Regions from separate parts of the Lysinibacillus sp. GW247-5R2A genome, predicted to be linked through region 4. Evidence: riboswitches for the same ligand, from Rfam matches in the RefSeq annotation. Region 4 holds a riboswitch; each other region holds the start of a gene.
What was found. Region 4 has a riboswitch for cobalamin ahead of AC07YC_RS18965 (ABC transporter substrate-binding protein). Riboswitches for the same ligand answer to the same signal wherever they lie in the genome.

Region 1 (5,840 bases), on a different contig from region 4:
TTTTTATCAAGGCCAGAATGCTTGATAATAATCGTATCCTTACTCATCCATTTGTCTTCATTTGTAAGATTCTTACCTGCATGTTGTGAATTGCTTGCTAATACGTTCTTCGCACTTTGTTGTGGTGTCTCCTCAGCAAAAGCTGAAACGACAGGAACCATTAATGCAGCGGATGCTACGACAGCGACTGATTTTTTAAACCAACTTTTCAATTGTATCTCTCCTTGATGTTCTATAATATGTCTCGACTATACTAATACGGATAAACGTTAGAAAAGTTTCGCAAATGAGGAAAATTTTTCTCTGTAATTTTAAAACGAACTGTCCGTTACTTTTTATGGATGATACCCATTACACCTCTACATATAGCTGTTCAATCAATTGCAGTAAGTCATGCTTAGAGCGAGGAACTGAAATATTTTCTTGCCATAATTTCTTTTTTTGTAGAGCCAAAGCCATGTCAAATACCCATGGTCGTTCAAGATGTGCCCGTTTTAGCAATTCTTCTTCATAAAATAAGGCGACAGGGTCACCATTATAAATAATTTTTCCTGCCTCCATAACAATGATTTGATCGGCCCATTCATAGGCAAGGGCAATGTCGTGAGTCGCAAGAATAATCGTTCTTTCATGGTCTTCTACTTTGGCTAAGTATTGAAAAACTTGTGTAGCGTAATAGCTATCAAGACCCGCCGTTGGTTCATCTAATAAAAGGACAGTCGGTTCCATCGCTAATACACCTGCCATGGCGACACGCTTTTTCTGCCCTACGCTTAAAAAGTGAATGGGTTTATCTAGTAGCTCTGTCACTTCAGTTTGTGCAATAGCCCAAGCTATTTTTTCTTCAATTTTTTCCGTAGACCATCCTAGATTCATTGGACCATAGGCGATATCTTGCTTAACAGTTCCTGAAAAAAGCTGATTATCAGCATCTTGAAAGACGATTCCAACCTGTTGGCGGAGAGCCTTTAATGCCTTTCTAGTATATTGAAGCTTTTCCCCATCAAATGAAATGGTCCCAGCTGTTGGTTTCAAAATACCATTAAGGTGCTGAAATAAAGTGGATTTTCCTGCTCCATTATGACCGAGTATAGCGATTTTTTTCCCTTTTGGAATGTTTAATGTAATATCTGTCAAAGCCTTCGTACCATCTGCATAGGCATACGACAAGTTGTTAAGTTTAAAATAAAATGCTGTCATGAGAAGTACCCTCCATATATGATGAGGAATAAAAACATAGCCGTCATGCCAAGCCAGTTTTTTTTGCTATAGGCGCCCGTTTCATGCCAATAAACAGTTTCACCACCACGGGCCTGCATGGCATGATTAAGCTCTCGACTGCGCTGAAACATTTCAATAAACAACGCGGCAATTAGCATGGATACTGAACGTAACCATTGCATGGGTGAGTGGTAGCCAAGCCGGGCTTGCTGGGCCAAATGAATTTTTTGCATGCTTTCTAAAAAAATAAAAATAAAACGATAGGTGAGTTCTACTAGCTCAACTAATAAAGTAGGGAGCCGCCATTGTCGGAGCACATAACATATTCCTTGTACTGATGTCGTTAAAATTAAAAAATATAAGCAACTTATACTGCCAAGTACAATAAAGAATAGTTGCTGGGCGGTAGCGATACTGGCTCTCCCAATAAAAATTGTCCAGTTCATATACGTAAATGCCCCCATATGGGCTGGTAATGTATGCGCTGCTGGCGCTATCGAAATAATGATGGATAAGAGACTTGTGAATAAGAAAAAACAAGGTAGTAATAATAGCTTCGCATAATAGTTTAGTGGAATTTTCGCGCCCCAAATGATAAAAGCACTCATTACAAAAAATGTAATGAGTGAAAGTCGTTCATCTCTCATAATAAGCGTGAATAAAAGTAGTCCTAATGAAAATATCATTTTTTCTAGCGGATGAACGAACGCTAGCTTATTGAGATACGCATACTTATCAATGAGTAACATAATCCTTAACCTTCTTTATGCTTGCCACGCATATAGCCAATAAAGTAGCCGATAAAACCAGCACCAATAGCTGCTTGTAGCACGAATAATAAGCTTTCAATTTCACCACTAGGTGGTTCCCATAAACTATCAAACCATGGCTCATATTCTGCATTGATTTCCCCAATGGCTGCTTCTGCTTCACCGTCGGCTCCTCCAAATTCTGCTCCCTTTTGGACGAAAAGAGGGATAATGGCCAATAGCACCACGATGGCTAAAAGTAATAAATTTCGTTTCATATTAGTGCGCCTCCTTTGTAGAGAAAACACGTAAAGATTTTAATTCGCTAATATTATATTTTTTCAAGAAGTTCATGACAATAACTGTTAATATTCCTTCACTCACAGCTAATGGGATTTGTGTTAAGGCAAAAATACTTGCGAACTTTGTAAAGGAAGCCATAAAGCCTCCAACTTCAGATGGGAAGGCTAGTGCTAATTGAACGGAAGTCACCACATATGTACCTAAATCCCCAAGCATGGCCGCAAAGAAAACAGCTAATGAAAACGATAACCCCATTTGTTGCGCCCCTTTAAATACAAAGTAGGCGATAAACGGGCCTACGATAGCCATCGAAAAAGCATTAGCCCCTAATGTTGTGATCCCACCATGTGCTAAAAGTAAAGATTGGAATAATAAAACAATTGTCCCGATGACACTCATCGCTAACGGTCCAAATAAGACTGTTCCGAGACCTACTCCTGTTGGATGTGAGCAGCTCCCTGTAACTGAAGGGATTTTTAAGGCTGATAGGACAAAGGCAAACGCACCGGACAGCCCCAGAATCATTTTTGTTTCAGGGTTTTCTTCAATTGTTTTACGAATAGAGCGCAATCCTAAAATAATAAATGGGATGGAGATTACCCACCAAAAAATCGCCCATTCGATTGGTAAAAAACCTTCCATGATATGCATGGCGAAGGCACGCTTTGGCACCATTAAAAAAGCCAATAGAAAATAACTAAGTTTCCACCAAGACAGCTTCAATTTTCTTCCTCCAAACTGTAAATAGATTTTTAGAATGTAGCGTGCGTAATAAAAAAGCACTTTTCCGTTGTTGGAAAAGTGCATAGCTAAAAAAGCAAATAACATTTTCATTTGCTAAGCCGCACACCTATCCTCGTAGGCTGAAACGATCACTTATTGTCGGCAGGTCTCCTGGCTCTAGTTCAACACTTTATAGGTCTTCCCATCCATTGGACAGTGACATGTTCTATAAAGCTCCCTATTACAGTGGCGGGACCGCGCCGGACTTAAACCGGCTTCCCTTTTAAGCAAAATGACGAGCATTTTACACCGAAAAATTGTAAGTTGTGAGATTTCACGACAAAGTGTATCACGAATTTCCATAAATATGCTATACTTTTTTTATGAAAAATTAAAAATAGAATATCAATGTCGAAAATTCTGATAACTAACGTATTTTAGGATTAAAGAGGGCAAATTCAATTTTTTAATAGCTTTCAACCCTCCTATGAAATTGATAAATTTGTCATGATTTTTTAAAGAAATATTGAAATTTTAAAATAATAAGATATGATTAAGACAGTTTTCTATTATAAATACGATTAAAAATTTCATATAAAACGTCGATAAGTGCTCGAAGAACTCGAGATAATAGGGAAATTGGTGAAAGTCCAATACAGCCCCCGCTACTGTAATAGCTGATGAAATCGCAATGCCACCTGGGCAAACTAGGGAAGGTGCGACAGTAAAATGAAGCTTAAGTCAGGAAACCTGCTTATCAGATTGTGCATGCAAACTTTTCGGAGGGAGAAGTTGAAGCAAAAGCGAGGATCTGTCTTTCAATCTATTCGTTTTTATTTGGCTTCTACAAACCTTTACTCTTCGGCAGAGTAAAGGTTTTTTCTTTTTTCCAAAAGCAAATGAGGGGAGATATAAGATGACAACGTGGAATTTAGAGGGGATGAAAACACATCTCTTTATTTGCAATGGCAGTAGCTGTATGAACAAGGATGGGGAGGAAATTACCCAAGCTATACGAGATGAAATACAGCGTAACGCACTAGATAAAGAAATACATACGACAAGAACGCGCTGTAATGGACGATGCAAGGATGCTTGTGTTGTGATTGCTTACCCTCAGGGGAATTGGTATCGTGTACCATCAACGGAGCATGCGAGAACACTTGTACAGGATTTGCATCATGATTCCTTATATAACGATCATGTTTTTACACTTCGAGAAGGGACATTACAGCGAACAGCGCAAACGACAGCCATTAAAGGGATTGAAAAGGTGAAAGAGGGGTAAAAACATGGCGCAAAAAGGGAAAATTTTCGTAGTAGGCTTTGGGCCTGGAGACTTTAAGCATATTACGACACGTGCAGTAGAGGCTTTACAACAAAGTGATATGATCATAGGCTATAAAACCTATGTTGAGCTGATTCAAGATTTAGTCAGCGCAAAATCCATTGTCAGTACAGGTATGACAGAGGAAGTGTCACGTGCTCAGGAGGCCGTTCGTCAAGCAGAAGCAGGAAGTATTGTTTCGGTCATTTCGAGTGGAGATGCGGGCGTTTATGGTATGGCGGGATTAGTGTATGAAGTATTAATTGAGCTAGGCTGGACAGAGGCAACTGGTATTGAAGTGGAGATCGTCCCGGGTATTTCAGCTATCAATTCATGTGCTAGTTTACTTGGTGCACCCATTATGCATGATGCTTGTACCATTAGTTTAAGTGACCATCTCACGCCGTGGAATTTAATTGCGAAGCGTGTGGAAGCCGCAGCTATGGCCGATTTTGTTATTGCTTTATACAATCCTAAAAGTGGTCGCCGTACAAGACAAATTGTCGAAGCACAACGAATTCTTTTAGAATATCGTTCTCCTGACACACCCGTAGGACTTGTAAAAAGTGCCTATCGAGAACGTCAGGAAGTGACGATGACGACATTGGCAGAAATGCTGGAACATGATATTGGTATGCTGACAACGGTTATTATCGGAAACTCATCTACGTTCTTCTATGATAATAAAATGATTACACCGCGTGGCTACCAACGTAAATATACACTTGGCGAGGAAAAACAGCCATTACGTCCACATCAACGCTTACGGGAAGAAAATGAGCCATGGGCGATGAATCAAGAGACAGGAACAGCACGAAATGACTTTGCGGCAGACCCTAATGCAGGGAGAATGAATAAACCCAGTATAGCCGTTATGCCAAAGCCGAAAAAAACAGCACTTGAAATGGCTACAGCGGCGCTTGCAATGGTAAAGGGAACAAGTGCTATCAAGGCTACGCCAAAGCTTGTACAACAAAAAATAGAATCAATTTTTGAATTGGCAGTGAGCCCTGGCGTGGCCAATAAATTTTTCACACCACAGCAAATGATGACGTTAGCAGAGGTTGTAGGAGAAGAAGGATCAATGGAATATACACCAGATCATCAAATCCATTTAAAAATACCTACAACAACGCCTGAACGTATCACTGAGAAATTACAGGAAGTAGGCTTTTTATTAGCACCAATTGGTGATGTGTTGTCGTTGAAGGCTTGCGATTTTTGCTACGGTGAAAAAGCAGATTCCATTCCATATGCGGAGGAAATTCAAGAAAAGCTTGGCGGTATGTCATTACCGAAAACGTTAAATATTGGCTTCAATGGCTGTGGGATGGCTTGTTATCGAGCCGTGTTTGATGATATTGGCATTGTTTATCGCAAAAGTAAATTTGATGTCTTTATTGGAGCGAAACCAGTCGGACGTACGGCTCATGCAGCACAGCCTGTTGTAGAAGGTTTGGAGCCTGATCAATTAATCCCGTTAATTACAGATATTATTGAAGAATATAAAGCTAATG
Region 2 (5,840 bases), on a different contig from region 4:
CTTAGTCGGTATATCAACCATGAAAACGAAAAATTTGACGAGAAAAAACTTAATAGATATTATAGATATGTTAAGTCCTTAATAGAGTGATTAGACCCAATCAGCTAAACTGTATCTTTTTTTATTGAGATCAATGCCTCATATATTATTGGCTTAACAAATGAAAAGAAAAAGATATCATACATATAATTTACGATGTCTTTTGCCTTAATTACAGATATTGAAGGTCTGTAATATATTGTGATGTGGAGGGAAATAATGATGAATCAATACGATTGTATAATTATAGGTGGAGGCCCTGCTGGGTTAAGTGCTGCCTTAACATTAGGAAGAGCGCGCAGAAAGGTTGCACTAGTTGATAATGGAACAAATAGAAATCGTGTAACTCAGGAGTCACATGGTTTTTTAACAAGAGATGGGATAAAGCCACAAGAATTTAAGAATCTCGCAAGTAATGATATAGAATCTTATCCTTCTATAACAATGATGGATCAAACCGTCATCGAAATAATTAAAGATGATATAACTGGTTTATTTCTAGTCAATACTTCGGAAAATAAATCTTATGTATCTGAAAAAATACTGTTAGCTACTGGAATACAAGAGGAATTTCCACTCCCACAAATCAAACAATATTATGGTAAAAGTTTGTTTAGCTGTCCATATTGCGATGGTTGGGAGCTGCGAGACAAGCCATTGGCTATCATTGCAGAAAACGAGGAGCATATTAGTCATATGACGAAATTGGTTTTTAATTGGTCACAGGATTTAATTGTTTTTACGAATGGTCATCAACTTTCTGAAAAGGTTCAAAATGATTTTGAACATAAGAAAATTAAGGTGTATACAAATGCTATTAAAGATTTACATGGGGATGATGGTAACTTATCTAGTGTTGAATTAGAAACAAGTGAGAATATTTTTAGAGCTGGTGGATTTGTTGTGCCAAGTTTTTATCGTCCCAATAAATTTGCTAAACTACTAAATTGTCAAGTTGATGAAAATGGAACAGTTATGACTGATGGTGCTGGACGAACAACTGGGGCTGGAATATATATTGCAGGTGAAACGGAAAAGGGTGGTCCCTCTTCTTTAATGATTGCAGCTGCGGAAGGCTTTAAGGCTGCTACAAGCATAAATATGGATATAACAATAGAAAGATTTTAAATGATGGTTAGCTGATGAGTCATATAAAATTCATCAGCTATTTTTAATAGAACTAATCGAGCTGGCGGAGAATGAACTTGAATATGTTATACTATAAATAACTAGAAAAGGTACATATTCATTGTAAATTAGTTGAAAAGGGTAGAACGGTTGAGCACATTTTAGTAGTTGTCGTTATGTTTTGTCGAACGAAAATGTGTCATTCTCGTAAGAGAGGGGTCCTACTTTAGACTAGTACAATAAAAAAATCTACGAAGATAGGATGTATGGAGTAGGATGCGAGATTTACATCATACTCAGAGTTTTACACATAATTGCATCTTTACTGTAAAGGAAAGATGCCTTTTTTATGTATAAAATTACTAGGGTGGCTACGTTTTTAGGTAAATAAGTGACTATTATTTTATTTTCTATTTTTTAATAAAAAAATGCTATCGCATTCATGCTTATATTTTTAGTTGCTTATATTTTAGTTCGTTCTTACAAGGTGATGTCAGAAAATATGAATAGTCTCAAATTGATGAACTTTTATTTCTCGATTTACTTTTTATACAAAGGATGGTACACTTAAAACTATCGAAAAACAATATATTGTGTTCGTTTTGTGTAGGTACTACTATATGTAGTTTAATAGGGAAGTTCGGTACTAGTCCGACGCTGTCCCCGCAACTGTAAAGCTGACGATGATTGTAACCACTGTGCATACGCATGGGAAGGAAATCAGAGATTGAAGCAAAGCCAGGAGACCTGCCTATATAAAACAAATTTATCATTTCTTCGGGGATTAAGAGATGGGAACGTCCGTATTTTTAGTATGTTAACGTTTCCATTTAAGCTATCTCTCTAGAAGAGGTAGCTTTTTTATTTTGTGAAAAGAGGGATTACTATGAAACTTTATACGAAAACAATCTGTCCAAAATGTCTATGGGTAAAATCCGAATTACAACGAGCAGGACTTGAAGCAGAAGTTGTTAATATTGATCATGATGAACAAGCGAAACAAACAATTATAGATGCAGGTTTTTTAAGTGTGCCTGTTTTAGAGGTGGATGAAACATTTATAGGTGATGTTCAGGAAATTGTTTCTCGTATTGAGATGATCACACTATGATCGTTTACGCTAGTCGTACAGGAAATGTCCGTAATGTTGTTTCTAAATTAAGGGCAGAATCTATTGAACTCTCTGAGGAATTAAGCTTGAATAAGCCTTATCTTTTAATTACATATACAGATGGCTTAGGTGATATTCCAGCAAAAGTGCAACGTTTTTTAGAAAAAAATAGAGATTTTTGTAAAGGGGTAGTTGCTAGTGGCAATAGTAACTTCGGACATACTGTATTTGGCGGTGCTGGGGAGAAAATTGCTACTACCTATCATGTACCCTTAGTGAGGAAATTAGATTTGCGTGGCAATCAAACAGATTATGAAGCAATACAAACGTTTTATGAAACGAGGGTAATGGGATGAAAACTTATTTAAAGCTTAATAATGACGTACTGAATCGTTATAGTACAACGGGACTACTAGAGCTAGAAAAGGACCGTGAGGCTACTCGCCGCTATTTTTTAGAATATGTCAACGTACGTTTACGTTATTTTATAGATATAGAGGAAAAAATCCGCTATTTAGTGGATGAGGGTTACTACGAAAAAGATTTTATCGACATGTACGAGATGGATTTTATAAAGAAGCTGTACAAGAAAGCATATGATTATAATTTCCGCTTCCCATCATTTATGAGCGCAAGCAAATTTTATGACAGCTATGCTATGAAAAGTCGTGATGGAGAAGAAATATTAGAAAAATATGAGGACCGTATTGTCATTATTGCCCTGTACTTAGCACATGGGAACACTGTATTAGCCAAACGTTCTGTTGAAGCAATGATGGAAGCCTATCAGCCAGCAACACCTACTGCATTAAATAGTGGAAAAAAAGCCCGTGGTGAATTAGTAAGCTGCTTTAAATTATCAATGGATGACTCTATGAATAGTATTGCTGAAAATATTGGCTATTGTTTAGAGCTTTCACGCCTAGGCGGAGGGGTCGGGGTTAACTTAACCGATTTACGTCCTTTAGGTGATCCAATTAAAGAAATACTAAATCGTGCAAGTGGTGTTATCCCAGTTGCAAAATTATTAGAAAACTCATTTAGTTATTCGAATCAGCTCGGTCAACGAAATGGCTCAGGAGTTGTTTATCTAAATATTTTCCATGCAGATATAGAGAATTTCATTTCATCAAAAAAACCAAATGCTGATGATAAAATTCGCCTCGCAACACTATCAACAGGAATTATTATTCCAAGTATTTTCTTCGATCTGATGAAACGCGATAAAGATATTGTGTTATTTAGTCCATATGATATTTTTAAAGAATATGGTAAACGAATGTCGGAAATTTCAATTTCAGAAATGTACTATGAACTACTTGATAATCCTAAAATCCGTAAAATTAAACGTTTGAATGCGCGTAGACTCTATACTGAGGTGAAAAAAGCTCAATTTGAATCAGGTTATCCTTTTGAAATTTTTGATGATAATGTCAATGAAGGACATCCACTAAAAAATATCGGTCGCGTAAAAATGTCAAACCTATGTACTGAAATCCTGCAAGTTCAAGAAACTAGTGTCATTACAGATCAAGATCAGCCTAACGAATATGGGTTAGATGTGTCATGTAATTTAGGGTCCATTGATATTCATGCAGCGAGTAAAGTAAATGATTTTGAAACATTAATCGATACAGCTATGTACTTATTAACAAATGTGTCACAAATGACATACATCAAAAATGTCCCATCGGTTGCGAAAGCGAATCGATTAATGCACTCAGTAGGGCTAGGTTGTATGAATCTTCATGGACATCTTGTTACGGAGGGCATTATGTATGGCTCGAAAGACTCTATTGATTTCATGGACCGCTTTATGGAAGCAATGAACTATTATTCTCTTAAATCATCGATGGAAATGGCTAAAGAAAAAGCAGAAACGTTCTACCGATTTGAAGATAGCGATTATGCTTCAGGTAGCTATTTTGATCAATATGTAAATAAGAATGATGAAGAGCTATCGCCAGCAGTGTTAAAAGCCCTTGGCAACATTCCAATTATCACTAATAAAATGTGGGGATTATTAAAGGAAGATGTTATGGAATTTGGTCTATTTCATTCCTATCGTTTAGCGATAGCACCAACCGGCAGTATTTCGTATATTCGTAGCTGTACGGCATCCATCTCTCCTTGTACAGAGCGTGTAGAGGTTCGTGATTATGCAGATAGTCGCACGATTTATCCAATGCCACATTTAACAAATGAAAACAGTCATTTATATGTAGAGGCCTATGATGTTGATCCTTATGATTTAATTGATTTATACGCAGCTTCTCAAAAACACGTTGACCAAGGTATTTCAATGACTCTTTATGTCACTGACAATTGGACAACAGAACAACTAGCTAAAGTATACATTTATGCATGGGTAAAAGGGATTAAGTCCGTTTACTATGTTCGTCAACGATTACAAAGCTTAGAGGAGTGTGTAGCATGTCAAATATAGTGTATGAGGCAGTCAACTGGAACAAGGCAACAAGTGAACTTGCCCAAATTTTCTGGGACCAGCAATGGAAGCAAATTTGGTTTCCTGAAGAAATTGCAGTGAGTAAAGATATTAAGCAGTGGAAAAGTTTTGAGCATCAGGACACATATAAAAAAGTGTTTGCGGGACTAACTTTGCTTGATACCGTTCAGACGAATATAGGGATGAATCGTGTTGCTGCTTATACAGACGATTTACAGGAAAAGGCTGTATTAACCGTTTTTGATGCATTTGAGGCAATACATGCTAAATCATATTCTTATATATTTACAACGCTTTGTACAAACGAGGAGATAGACGAGCTCTTTGAATGGGTAAAGAAAAATGAATATTTACAATATAAGGCAAATAAAATTGCGGATATTTATAATAGTATAGAAGAAGGGGACTCTGAGAGCTTATGGAAAGCGATGTTTTCATCCGTTATGCTTGAATCTTTCCTTTTCTATTCTGGATTTTTCTACCCATTATATTTAGGTGGGCAAGGTTTTTTAAGAAACAGTGCTGAAATTATTTCTCTCATTTTGCGTGACGAATCCATTCATGGCGTAGCGGTAGGGTTTTTCGCTCAAAATCTATATAAGCAATTTTCTAAAGAAAAACAAGAAGCCTTACAATTATGGGGTTATGAATTATTGCTGGATTTATATCAAAATGAAATGAAATATACCGAGGATATTTATGCGGAGACAGGATTATCGCCTGAGGTAAAAGCCTATGTGCGATATAATGCTAATAAGGCCTTAATGAATGTCGGATTTGAAGCCATGTTCCCAGAAGAAGAAGTGAATCCGATCGTCATGAACGGGATTCGTAATGAGGGCTCCACATATGATTTCTTTTCACAAAAGGGGGCTACCTATGCCAAAGCAAAAGTAGCGCCAATTACAGATGACACATTTAATTTTAATCGTTAGGATGAAGAACAATGAACGTAGAAGTAAAAATTAAAAGAATGCATGCAGATGCAATGCTACCAATGCAAGCTAATCCCGGTGATGCTGGGATGGATCTCTATTCCATTGAAACTGTAGAAATACCCGCTGGTGGGACTAAATTAATAAAAACAGGCATTCA
Region 3 (5,840 bases), on a different contig from region 4:
CAGAATTACGAGATAATCTCATTTATCCGATGTTTTATATGTGGATAAAGGAAGAGAATAGGTTCAGTGAAGAGGAGTTGCGTAGCTTCTTATCTGTTTTGACTGATAAGAACCATTTGTTTTATCATATCGGCAGCGAGGAGGATCAGTCAGTTTTTACAAGGACATTCTCTGCCTTGCCTATCGCTTTGATTGTCCAACGCCATAGACAAAATCCATTTTTCACTCAAGTGGAGATTGAGCAATTATTACATACAATGCTCCGTTACTATAAAGAAGAGAAGGATCTACGAGGTTACCTTTCAGAAGGAGGCTGGGCTCACAGCGCGTCTCACGGTGCCGATGTTCTTGCCGAGCTGGTGCAGTGTAAAGAGTGCAGCACCGTCATGCGGGGTGAGATTCTTGTCGCTATTTCTGAGAAGCTCAATAATGGTAGACATATTTTTAGCGATGAGGATGATGAGCGATTGGTCAACATCGTGGATGGGATCATTGACAATGAGCTACTTCCACATCAAGAAATCGTAGATTGGATTAGTAGCTTAGCGCAATGTTGTACTTTGCCGAGAAGCCGCAGTCAGGTAATTACCCGCGTAAACAACAAGAATTTTATACGTAGTCTCTACTTCAGAAGAGGCCAAGATAGCCGACAGAATGAGCTTCACACGGTCATGCTTGCTACGGAGGCAAAATTAAATAGATTTTCTATTCGTTAAAAGAACGTGGAGGCATTCCCAAAAGGTTGGTACGCCACTATTTAAAAAAGACACGAAAAAGACAGTTAAAAGAGCGCCTTGTTTATACTAAAGCCTTTTTTATTTTGATTTTTCGATTTAAAATCAATGATTATTTTATGATATTCATTTTATAAAGTATTTAAGTAGTCACCATATGAAGAATGATGCGATTATGTATATCGATGATGATGAAATTATATTCCACTGGGATGATAGGGCACGTTCAATCTGTTCCGAATTAGATACAGCAGAACCTATCGAATTGCTAGCGACCTTGCACAATCACCTAAAGTAATAACTTAAACTGAAACATACACGCGCCAACGAGTTGAGTCCTCCGTTTTGCACCAACATGATGGACAATAATTATGCTAGAGTCAGTGCCAGCTATGAATATGAAGGATCGTTGCGCCGACAGTGATTATTGAAAACTAGGTGCCCAAATTCCTAGTTTTTCTATTCTAATAAGCAGAATATTCTTTAATGGAATAGGAAAATCCATCATAAATATTGAAGAATGATATTATATAATGCTATGGAAAGTCCTAAAATACTAGCTTTCATTTTAGCTGGATGATTTTTTTTACTCCGAAACAAGTAAAAGAATACTACTATAAATCCTAAAGGAATCCAAAGCTGAAAGATACCATCTTTTGTGCTGCGAGAAAAGATTGGTGCAATGTAAGTACTAATTAGAAAGTAAAAGTAAATAGTAAAACGTCTTGTTTCTAATTCCTTGCTCCACTTTACTAAAAAGAAAATAACGATGATTGCGATAATTGTAATTTGTAAGGGTGGTAGAAAAACAGAACCGCCACCAAATTTAAATTCCACTATGTATTCCCTCCTTTGTTACAGTATACCACCATTTATAGTAAAAATTGTGTTGTTCAAGGGAATCGCATCCGTAAACGTGTTTGAGTTCGGGTATATATAGTAGCGAATTTAATGCCTTCATTTCGCAATATGACGTATTTATCATATGAAAGCTAGAACGTTTAAAACAAAGGAGAATTTACGAACTAGCTTTAAAATAGTGCAAAAAACTCCTTATTTCGTAATTGGCTATAGCTGAAAAAGAACGCGATTTAATCTTAGAGCTAACGCAAGAAGGTAAAACAATTGCAAAACAACGCGATGATTTTTGGGAAGGTAGACCAAAGAAATTTGATAAGAAACTGTTAGACACTGCAATGCAACTATTGGAATCGAATAGTTGTAATGAAGTCGAAGCAAAGCTGGGAATTTCAGTCGCAACTTTAGCGAGAAAAAGAAGAAAACGAAAAGCGAAATTGATTAACGATTATGCAAATAATCTTGATTGATTTTTTGCGTTGAAAGTTCGTGACTCAAAAGCCTCTAGGCTGATTGGTGCTTTCTAGTCTTATTACTTTGCACATAACCTATTTATATTGTTAAATAATGGATTTTTCAAATGGATTGTTAAAATTCAATTAACGGAACTGGTTCGTTGAAGAAGTGTGAATAGTAAAACCTTGTAGGGAGGGGTGAGAAAAATCGTTGAAAAAATAGAAACGAATAGTAAATCTATAATTTCATTAACTCTTGGCATTCTTTCAATCATAGTTCCACTTATTGGATTAGTTTTTGGGATTATTGGAGTAGTTTTATCAAGAATAGCAACAAAGGAAATTTCTAAAAGAAATGAAAATGGTAGAGGGCTAGCCATTTCTGGTTTAATTTGTAACGTGATTGGGATTATCATTCAAACCTTTGCAGTATTGTCTATTATTGCATTTTATTCATTAACCAGTATAAGTTAATATTGCAGGTTCTTATTTACTAATAGGTGCTTTAGCTTACTAGTAGACCTCAAAAAATGTCTCTATAACTGGGGCGGTTAATCGCAAACTACAGTATTGGCAATGATGATCGTCATAATTTTTATATAGTAAGCGTATTGTAATCTAAAAATTAGTAGGAATGCATGCGATTTAGCCGTATGAACGCATTATGAGGCAAAAGAATAACAAGTAAAAAGTGTCTTTTCAATCTGAGTTAAATAGATTGCAAGATAGTAATATAGAAACTGGAAGATTTTATGTTATTTGACATCGGAAAAAGACTACCTTACAATTGAGTTTAATAGTCTACAAGGAATGTATAAAACACAGCATTCCTTCACAACTGAATAGCGTGTAGTACTAGGTGTAAATTGCGTGCAATTTGCTTAAAAGGGAAGTCGGTGTGAATCCGACACTGTCCCGCAACTGTAAATGTGAGCGACTTTTCAGCAACCACTGTCAAATGATGGGAAGGGGAAAAGTGGCGATGACCATGAGTCAGGATACCTGCCTAGTTACGAGTACACACCATAAACCTACGAGGAATAGGAGGTGGCATGTTGACAAAACAGAATGCTCTGTTCGTCACAGTACGTCAAACGCCCAAAGTTCATGAAAGGGTTCACTTTAGAACTCCTTCGCATTTACTTAGGGTTTGTTTGGCATTGTGTGATGAAGCACATTAAAGCGAAGGATTTCCTCAAACATAGTAGGAAGTCCTTTTTGTTTTGAAAATATGTACGCAAAGGGGATGCACAGAGGATGAATATTCATGCAACGACAACACAGGAAACACCTTTTGTAGATATGACGATTTGTAAGCAGCCACGGACAGAAATTGCCAAGAAAGCGAAAACAAGAATGGTGGTCGAATCACTAATTGATCAATTATTAGCAACGAAACTGATTCGCAACGATCGCTTTTTTGAGCAAATCTTATATAATAAAGACATTATTTGGATACAAAATGGGGAGGTAGAGGGCCATCTTTTTGCTCAGGCGAATTTAACAGATCAACTGAAAACGAAGACGAATAGCTTTATGATGTATATGCCAACGAACCCTATTGTTTATGAGGTGAATGGGGAGCAGTACCACTTAATTACACGCATTGATTCAACACGAGCAAAGCCTAATCTTGACCGTCTTTCACAGGAGCCCAATCCAGTGTTAAGCGCTGCACGTGTCAATGATTTACTATGCTCAATTGTCATACGTTTTTATGAAACGTATATGAACGATTTAGAGCAAATTCCTCATCAGGATAAACTAATTGCATTTGCGCAGCAGGAATACACGCAGTTTCTTCAAGCCGTTCAGGACTTAAATGATTTTCACTTTAATTGGCATCCACGCGGGAACGGCCACGAGCTATTATTAACATTAATTGATCAGCTACAAATATTAAAAAGTCAGCCTGGAAAAGTAGTTATCGACTTCACGAATACGCAAGGTTATGTGGTGGTTGAACCTGCCTATCCGGTGCACAAGCCTTCAAAGAAAGCTGTTGGTGCCATATAAAAGCAAGCCCTCCATGAAGCGGAGGGCTTGCTTTATTTTTTGTATGGTTATTCTACCTTCATCTGAAATACTAGTCCAACAGATTTTCCGTGCTAGTACATGAAACTTAGCTCTGACAATGCATGGCTGCTTGCGCCTCTTGCCAAGGGACAGAATAGCCTTTGCCTTTTGCGCAAAAAATGCTGGAAGAACTGTATTCAGGGTCGGCATTTTTATCATAACCTATTTGAGTTATTACTTCTTCTGCATTATGACACACATCATAGCCATCAAATTGAAGGGTAAGCGCACCTTTCCCATTTGTATAGGCGGCAAAAATTGTGTTATAGCTCATGAAGGTCGCTACTGGTGCACGTCCTGTTAATACAACGTCTGTTTCAGTGAGTACAGGGTCGTCGAAGGTGCCAGCAGCCTGTTGAATGTCGGTCATCATACGGCCAATAAAGTCATTGGAAGCCTTCATTTTAAAGCGATAATAGGGCTCAAGTAGGACGTTCTGTGCTTGTTCCAGTCCTTGGCGCAGTGCTCGGAAAGTGGCTTCTCGGAAATCACCGCCAGACGTATGCTCATTATGTCCACGTCCCGTTAAGAGCGTAAAATGAATATCTGTTACTGCGTAGCCTGTGAGTAAGCCGTGATGATCACGTTCAAACAAGTGCTTTTCTACGAGGCGTTGGTTGCCCACTGATAAATCATCTGCATGACAGGCATTGCTAAAGGTAATGCCTGTCCCACGTTCATTCGGCTCCATTAATAAATGAATTTCTGCATAATGCTTAAGTGGTTCAAAATGTCCGTAGCCTGTAACGGTTGTCGCAATTGTTTCCATATATAATATTTGTGGCTCTCCAAAAGTGATGTTGAATGTAAAGCGCTTCAATAATACTTCAATCAGTACCTCTAGCTGAATGACACCCATTATATGCACATGGATTTCCTGAAACTTTTCTTGCCATACGACACGCAAAGAGGGCTCCTCGGCCTCTAATAGACGGAAAATCCTTAATACCTCTTTAATATGTTGCTCACCCTCATATTGAACTTTTGCCTGTAATGTAGGGACCAGCTCATAGGGCTGTGATAGCATGTTACTGCCAATGCGATCGCCAATGTTTGCCTGGCTGAGCCCTTTAACAGCGAAGATTTCACCAGCCTCAACATGCTGAACAGTTTCAAATCGACTGCCGTTATAAAGACGGATTTCTGTTACTTTCTCTGTAAGGTCTCCAAACGTAAATTCATCTCGAACCTGTAATTTGCCTGTTAAAGCCTTGATGAATGTTAGTCGCTGATGGCCATCATGTCGTATTTTAAAGATCTCTCCTTGAAATGGTGCTTCCGGCTCGAAGTGAGTACCCGTTATGAGTGGAAGTTGAGCAATCAAATCTTGAATGCCTTCATCTTTTAATGCCGAACCTATAAAGCAGGGGAAGGCGGATTCATTTTTAATCATCGATAGTAGCTGATTGATGCACGGGCCATGCTCCAATGTCTCATTCAAAAAGGCATCCAGTAGCTTTTCATCACGCTCCGCCAGCCACTCCATGATTGTGCCGGAAACATGATTTTCCTGAAGCGGTTCATCTACAAACAATACATGTTCCGAAAAATCTTTATGGAGCTGGGTCATCACAGCCCTTACATCTGCTCCATCACGATCTATTTTATTAATAAAAAAGAAGGTAGGGACATGATAGCTTCGTAAAAGCTGCCATACTGTTTCGGTATGACCTTGAATACCCTCTACTGCACTAATAATAATGATGGCATAATCCAT
Region 4 (5,840 bases):
AAAGCTTATATCCTTGACGATCGGTACGTCTTCATAACCACCTGATAGATGTTCAACAACAATCACGCCCGTACCCCCTTGCCCCTTCGTTGCTTATAAAAAATATAGGAAAAAACAGGCGCTCCAATAAATGCCGTAATGACACCAATAGGCAGTTCCCTTGGCAAGATAATGGTTCTTGCCACTAAATCACAAATAATAAGTAATGTTGCCCCATTAAAAAATGATAGTGGGAGTAAATGACGGTGATCAGAACCCCAAATCATTCTTGTCATATGCGGTACAACTAACCCTACAAAGCCAATTGTGCCTGAAACAGCAACTGCTGCTCCAGTTAGCATGGAGCCACCTACTAAAATCAAATACTTACTTCGCTTTACATTAACACCTAAATGCTTCGCTCTTTCTTCCCCATATAACAGAACATTAAGCTCACGTCTCTGTGTCCACAGCATAAGGGAACCAACAATGACAAACGGAATAATCATTTGAACATACGGCCAACCACGCATAGAAACAGAACCGAGTAGCCAGCCGATTACTTGGCGCAGCTCCTCTCCCGATAAAGCAATCATTAACGAAATTAACGATCCTAAAAAGGAACTAAAGATAACACCTGTTAAAATCAGTGTTTCCATCTTTAAAGAACGGTCCACTACTCTAGCAAAGCTCATCACAATCACCATTGTAATAATCGCACCTATCATGCTAAAGGTAGGTAAGGCATACAAACCTACAACAGGTATAGAAATATTAAAAAAGATTGTCATGACTGCGCCGACAGAAGCACCCGATGAAATACCTAATGTATATGGATCTGCTAATGGATTTTTGAGCAAGCCTTGGAAAGCCGCTCCCGCAATGGCGAGAGAAGCTCCTACTAGCCCCGCTAAAAGCACACGGGGCAAGCGAATTTTCCAAAAGATATTGGCAGCTGTTTCATCAACTGATTGATTCCACAGTACTTCTATCGGAATATGAACAGAGCCTATAGCGACGCCACACCAGATGCTAATGATAAGAAGCGTACATGTTAATACATAGGCTGTTGCTACTTTTTTCACTTAAATACCTCAGGGTAGATAGCTTTTGCTAATTCCTCAAGGCCATCCGCCAAACGTGGTCCCTGACGGCTTGTTGTGCTTTCATCTACTTGCACAATAGCATTATTTTTTACTGCATTAATTGTCTCGAAACCTGCACGCTTTGGTATTTTTGTTAAAATATCAGGTACATAACTATATGTCACCACGATGACATCTGGATTTTTTGTGATAATTTGTTCTGCACCAATTTCATACCAATTATCACCGTCTGCTGCTACATTTTTTGCATGGATCATCTCCAGCATTGCGTTCATAAATGTGCCTTGACCAGCTGTATAAATATTAGGTTCATCAGAGGCTTCTACAAAAACGTTCTTAGGTTCAACGTCTTTCACTTTCCCTTGAACCTCATCCACTTTCGCCTTCATGTCAGCAATGATTTTTTCAGCTTCTGATAATTTCCCTGTAGCACGCCCAAGCTGTTCAATCGTTGTATAGGTTTCATTAAAATCTTGGGCATTTTTCACAACAAATACTTTCACGCCCGCCGATTCTAGCTGTGCTATGGCCGATTCCGAAAGAGACATGCTAGATTCATGTGCAAAAACGATATCTGGCTCTAAGGCAATAATTTGTTCAATATTGTATTCCATGCCACCAACCTTATCCTTTTCAGCTACCTCTGGTGGATAATCGTCGTTGTCAGTAACCCCTACGATTTCATCCTTTAAACCTAGGCCAAACAATATTTCTGTATTACTTGGAATTAGTGACACTATTTTTTCAGGAGGAGCCTCTAGTGTAATATCCTTCCCAATAGCATCCGTTATAGTCATAGGGAATGTTGCTGCTTCCGTTTTAGATGTCTCTTGTTGTGTTTGCTCTTCTGTAGGTGTGGAATTGTCTTTTTGCGCCTCTTGTCCACAAGCCGCTAGCAACCCTATCGTTAAAAATGCCGATACCCCTATTTTCCAAAATTTCTTCATGTGAATCCTCCTTCGTTGATTTGTGCGTTCATGTGTTAGAAATATTCCTCCATCAAAATAAGACCCCTCATCTTCGAATGATGAGGGGTCAAAATCGCACCAAAAAACTGATACAAAATCCACCATCCTATCCTCGTAGGCTGTCATGTCTATGCTATAAAGGCAGGTCTCCTGGCTTGTGCTCATTACGTTTTTTCAAGCCTTCCCGAAATCTTCAGTGGCATCATTTGAAAAAACTCACACTTACAGTGGCGGGACCGCATCGGAATTACACTGATTTCCCTTTTCACTTTACATAAGTAAAGAACCTTTATACTATTCAGTTGATTTTATTATACATGAAATTAAAAAAAGTCGCCTCTATATCAAGGCGACTCCAAGGGTTATTAGACGATTTCAGCAAAATACTGTACGGTTTTCATCGGAGCACCGATCGTTCGTAATGACCAAGTTTGCTCTAAATAAACATCCGCTAGTTTGTCATATTTCCCACCAAATTTCTGTGCCCACTCAACGGCTACGACACTTTCATATAATTGGGCCATTTTTTTGGCAACATCCTTTGCTTCAAACGTTTTTGTCGCTTCATCGAGAGTACTAAAAATTTGTAAGGTTGCCGATAGTTTAGTTAATTGCTCTTGAACGATTTTCACTAATGAATGGTCTGTTAATACTTCTAATCGCTCGCTCATCTCTTGAACAAACAATTCATGTGCCCTGTATTTATCCACTAAGCGAATAAGCTCCAAAGCTAGTATATTAGCCGTACCCTCCCATACCGTCAGCACTTGCGCATCTCTCAATAAGCGTGGTGTTACAAAGTCCTCAATATAGCCATTCCCGCCATGTAGCTCAATTGCTTCACTTGCATAATGGACCGCCTGCTCTGCCGTTTCCTTTTTCATAATGGCAATATATAAACGGTTCATGATGGTGTCTTGCTCTGTTCCCTGACCACTTGTCACTTTATCGTATAATTGAATAAGATCAAAAATCGTAGCTACTTCTACATGCAGCTTAGCGGCATATTTACCCAATGTATCCTGGATCATAGGATACTGTGTTAAAGGTTTACCAAATGCATATCGATTTGACACATAATGCTTCGCCTCTAAGAAGCCACGGCGCATAATGCCAATAGATGCCACAGCATTACAAATTCTTGATAAATTAAGAGCCTCCAGCATATAATAAATCCCTTTATTGTGATCACCAACTACATACGCGAGTGCTCCATCAAACTCAACCTCACCAGATGGAACGGCTTTCACACCTAATTTATCTTTTAGTCGTCGAATACGAAGATGGTTAGCCGATCCATCTTCATTACGCCATGGAACAGCAAAAAGAGTTAATCCTTTAGAGCCTGCTTGTGCACCCTCTATTCGTGCCAATACCATTGCAACCCCACACATCCCTGCATTGGAGGCGAAATACTTTTCACCATAGAGGCGGTATTCATTCCCCACAAGTTTTGCTTCTACTACATTCGCACCAACATCTGAGCCTCCTTGTCGTTCCGTTAAAAATGTCGCTCCCTCATATAGCTCCCTATCGCCTGTTGCACAAACATGCGGTAAAAAGCGCTTCTTAACTTCTTCCTCTGCATAATGGTCTAATAAATAGGCAGTAGCCATCGTTAATGTCACAGGGCAATAAAAACCGGGCTCCGCATGTGACAGTAAATAACCTTGCGCAAAACTATAGACATAATTCCCTTTGTGACCTAGTTGGGGAATATCTTTATGCACATAGCCAACAATCCCCGTATTATATGTCTCTTCGATTGTTTTTTTGTAGCCGTCATTGACCCATATCTCTGAAACCTCTTCACCGTAGGCATTATATCTTTGAAGGCGAGGCTCTCCTTGTCGATCAGTATGTTTCGCCCTCACGTCTATAGCACCCGCACATAGCTCACCAAAGTCCGTCAATTCCCGATGCGCATAAGATAAAAATTCTTTATCCAGCATCATTTCCAACACCTTTTGAAGCGTATCATTATCTGTAAAAAAATTGCTTGTGCCTGCTATTTCCTGTTGTAAAACTCTCATACTATCTCACCTCTTGTCCTTTCAAAAATTGTTTTAAAATTTTGCCTGACGCATTCCTTGGTAGCGCTTCCACTTTTTCAAAAATACGCGGTATTTTATACTTAGCAAGCTGTCCCTCTAAATAATCTTTTAGAGCCTCTTCATCAATATCCTGTTTAGCGGAATACACAGCCTTCACTGTCTCTCCCCATTGTGGATGTGGAACACCAACCACTGCCGCCTCAAATATTCCCTCAAAGCTTAAAAGGCAATCTTCAATTTCTTTCGGATAAATATTGACCCCACCCGAAATAATCACATCTTTTTTTCGATCAACAATCCAAATAAAGCCATCTTCATCCTTACGAGCTAGATCTCCTGTTTTTAACCAACCGTCTATAAAGGCCGCATTGGTTGCCGCTTCATCTCTGTAGTAGCCAAGCATATTACCCTCACCAAATAAAACGATCTCCCCTACTTCTCCTGCTGGTACATCTTCGCCACTGTCGTTAACAATACGTATCTCTGTACCTAAAGGTGCTCGCTGTCCAATACTCCCAGCCTTTCCTTCATGCTCCTTGCCAAATAACAATGATCCACTTGGTCCCGCCTCTGTTAATCCATATACACATGTTAAATTAGTTGTGCGGAAGGACTGTTGAATGAACCGAACCTCATTTTCAGATAAAGGTGCACCTCCATACACCCACCATTTCATGGAGGACAAATCAGCTGATTGCAATCTTGGCAACTGTGCTGTTAATAAATAAGCAACAGGTGCGCCAAAGAAATGGGTCGTTTTTTCTTTTTCAATGGAATCTATTAATAAGTCTGGTGTAAAAGTTGGCGTTAACACATTTGTAGAGCCTACAAAAACACCTGCCATTAAAAATAAATGCAATGGAGCCGAATGAGTTAATGGCATCATTAGCAATATACGGCTTTCAGGCTTGACCTCCATTTCAACCGCAATCATTTGCGCAACCGTTAAAATATTACGATAGCTAAACAATACGCCCTTTGGATTCCCAGTTGTACCTGATGTGTACAAAATAGTCGAAGCATCATCCTCGTTCAACTGACATTCAATCGTTTGGGCACTGGCACTTTGAATGATTGTTTCAAAATGAAGCCAGCCAGTTACTTGTTGTCCTGTTTTAATTTTTAACGGGATTCCGGCAATATGCTGGACTGCCGCAAAAATGGCTTCATGAGCAATAATCGCCTTTGCCTCAGCATGCTGTGCCACATACTCTACTTCTTGTAATGTAAACTTAGCATTGACTGGGACGACAATAGCACCCATTCGCTGAATAGCAAAATAGCTTACGACAAACTCTACAACGTTAGGCATAAAAATCAGAACTTTATCTCCCTGCCTTACACCCTGTTCTAATAAGGCATGACTAAAACGAGTCGCTTGCTCATCTAAATCATAATAGGTCACTCTTCTACCATGACAAATAACGGCTTCCTTTGTTGGATACTTACGGGCATTACGTGCTAATAAATCGGAACTATTCATCGTGCATCTCTCCCCTTAAAGTCGTTAATTTTTCATTAAACATGCCATGCATTTGTTGTAATTCATTTCTCATTTGCGTAAGCTCAGCTATTTTCCTATCAATCTCCTGAATCTTTTGCTCTCCGTATTCAACGGTTCGCTCCAATTGCTGAATTCCTGAGCGATCAAAATCAAAAAGTAATACCATTTCCTTGATCTCCTCCAGTGAAAAGCCGTAACGCTTTCCTCTAAAAATAAGCTTGAGCTTCGC

Region 1: linked by a shared signal. The riboswitch ahead of AC07YC_RS09805 ((2Fe-2S) ferredoxin domain-containing protein) and the one ahead of AC07YC_RS18965 (ABC transporter substrate-binding protein) in region 4 are both predicted to bind cobalamin.
Region 2: linked by a shared signal. The riboswitch ahead of AC07YC_RS01340 (glutaredoxin family protein) and the one ahead of AC07YC_RS18965 (ABC transporter substrate-binding protein) in region 4 are both predicted to bind cobalamin.
Region 3: linked by a shared signal. The riboswitch ahead of AC07YC_RS16560 (hypothetical protein) and the one ahead of AC07YC_RS18965 (ABC transporter substrate-binding protein) in region 4 are both predicted to bind cobalamin.

What each region holds. Positions count from the first base shown of each region.
Region 1 covers NZ_JBWKZL010000005.1:157,767-163,606, reverse strand. Annotated here, with positions in the region: gene AC07YC_RS09830 (S8 family peptidase) at 1-212, opposite strand, end outside; gene AC07YC_RS09825 (energy-coupling factor ABC transporter ATP-binding protein) at 352-1,200, opposite strand; gene cbiQ (cobalt ECF transporter T component CbiQ) at 1,197-1,970, opposite strand; gene AC07YC_RS09815 (energy-coupling factor ABC transporter substrate-binding protein) at 1,976-2,248, opposite strand; gene AC07YC_RS09810 (energy-coupling factor ABC transporter permease) at 2,250-2,996, opposite strand; cobalamin riboswitch at 3,141-3,325, opposite strand; cobalamin riboswitch at 3,587-3,768, shown strand; gene AC07YC_RS09805 ((2Fe-2S) ferredoxin domain-containing protein) at 3,913-4,284, shown strand; gene cobJ (precorrin-3B C(17)-methyltransferase) at 4,289-5,840, shown strand, end outside.
Region 2 covers NZ_JBWKZL010000001.1:277,661-283,500, reverse strand. Annotated here, with positions in the region: gene AC07YC_RS01345 (NAD(P)/FAD-dependent oxidoreductase) at 262-1,167, shown strand; cobalamin riboswitch at 1,759-1,936, shown strand; gene AC07YC_RS01340 (glutaredoxin family protein) at 2,054-2,278, shown strand; gene nrdI (class Ib ribonucleoside-diphosphate reductase assembly flavoprotein NrdI) at 2,275-2,634, shown strand; gene nrdE (class 1b ribonucleoside-diphosphate reductase subunit alpha) at 2,631-4,724, shown strand; gene nrdF (class 1b ribonucleoside-diphosphate reductase subunit beta) at 4,712-5,680, shown strand; gene dut (dUTP diphosphatase) at 5,692-5,840, shown strand, end outside.
Region 3 covers NZ_JBWKZL010000011.1:13,319-19,158, reverse strand. Annotated here, with positions in the region: gene AC07YC_RS16580 (DUF2785 domain-containing protein) at 1-716, shown strand, start outside; gene AC07YC_RS16575 (hypothetical protein) at 1,239-1,571, opposite strand; gene AC07YC_RS16570 (hypothetical protein) at 1,799-2,062, shown strand; gene AC07YC_RS16565 (DUF4190 domain-containing protein) at 2,246-2,521, shown strand; cobalamin riboswitch at 2,888-3,071, shown strand; gene AC07YC_RS16560 (hypothetical protein) at 3,305-4,063, shown strand; gene AC07YC_RS16555 (GTP-binding protein) at 4,170-5,840, opposite strand, start outside.
Region 4 covers NZ_JBWKZL010000013.1:72,197-78,036, reverse strand. Annotated here, with positions in the region: gene AC07YC_RS18975 (adenosylcobinamide amidohydrolase) at 1-66, opposite strand, end outside; gene AC07YC_RS18970 (FecCD family ABC transporter permease) at 63-1,064, opposite strand; gene AC07YC_RS18965 (ABC transporter substrate-binding protein) at 1,061-2,032, opposite strand; cobalamin riboswitch at 2,177-2,359, opposite strand; gene AC07YC_RS18960 (acyl-CoA dehydrogenase family protein) at 2,419-4,086, opposite strand; gene AC07YC_RS18955 (class I adenylate-forming enzyme family protein) at 4,088-5,590, opposite strand; gene AC07YC_RS18950 (MerR family transcriptional regulator) at 5,583-5,840, opposite strand, start outside.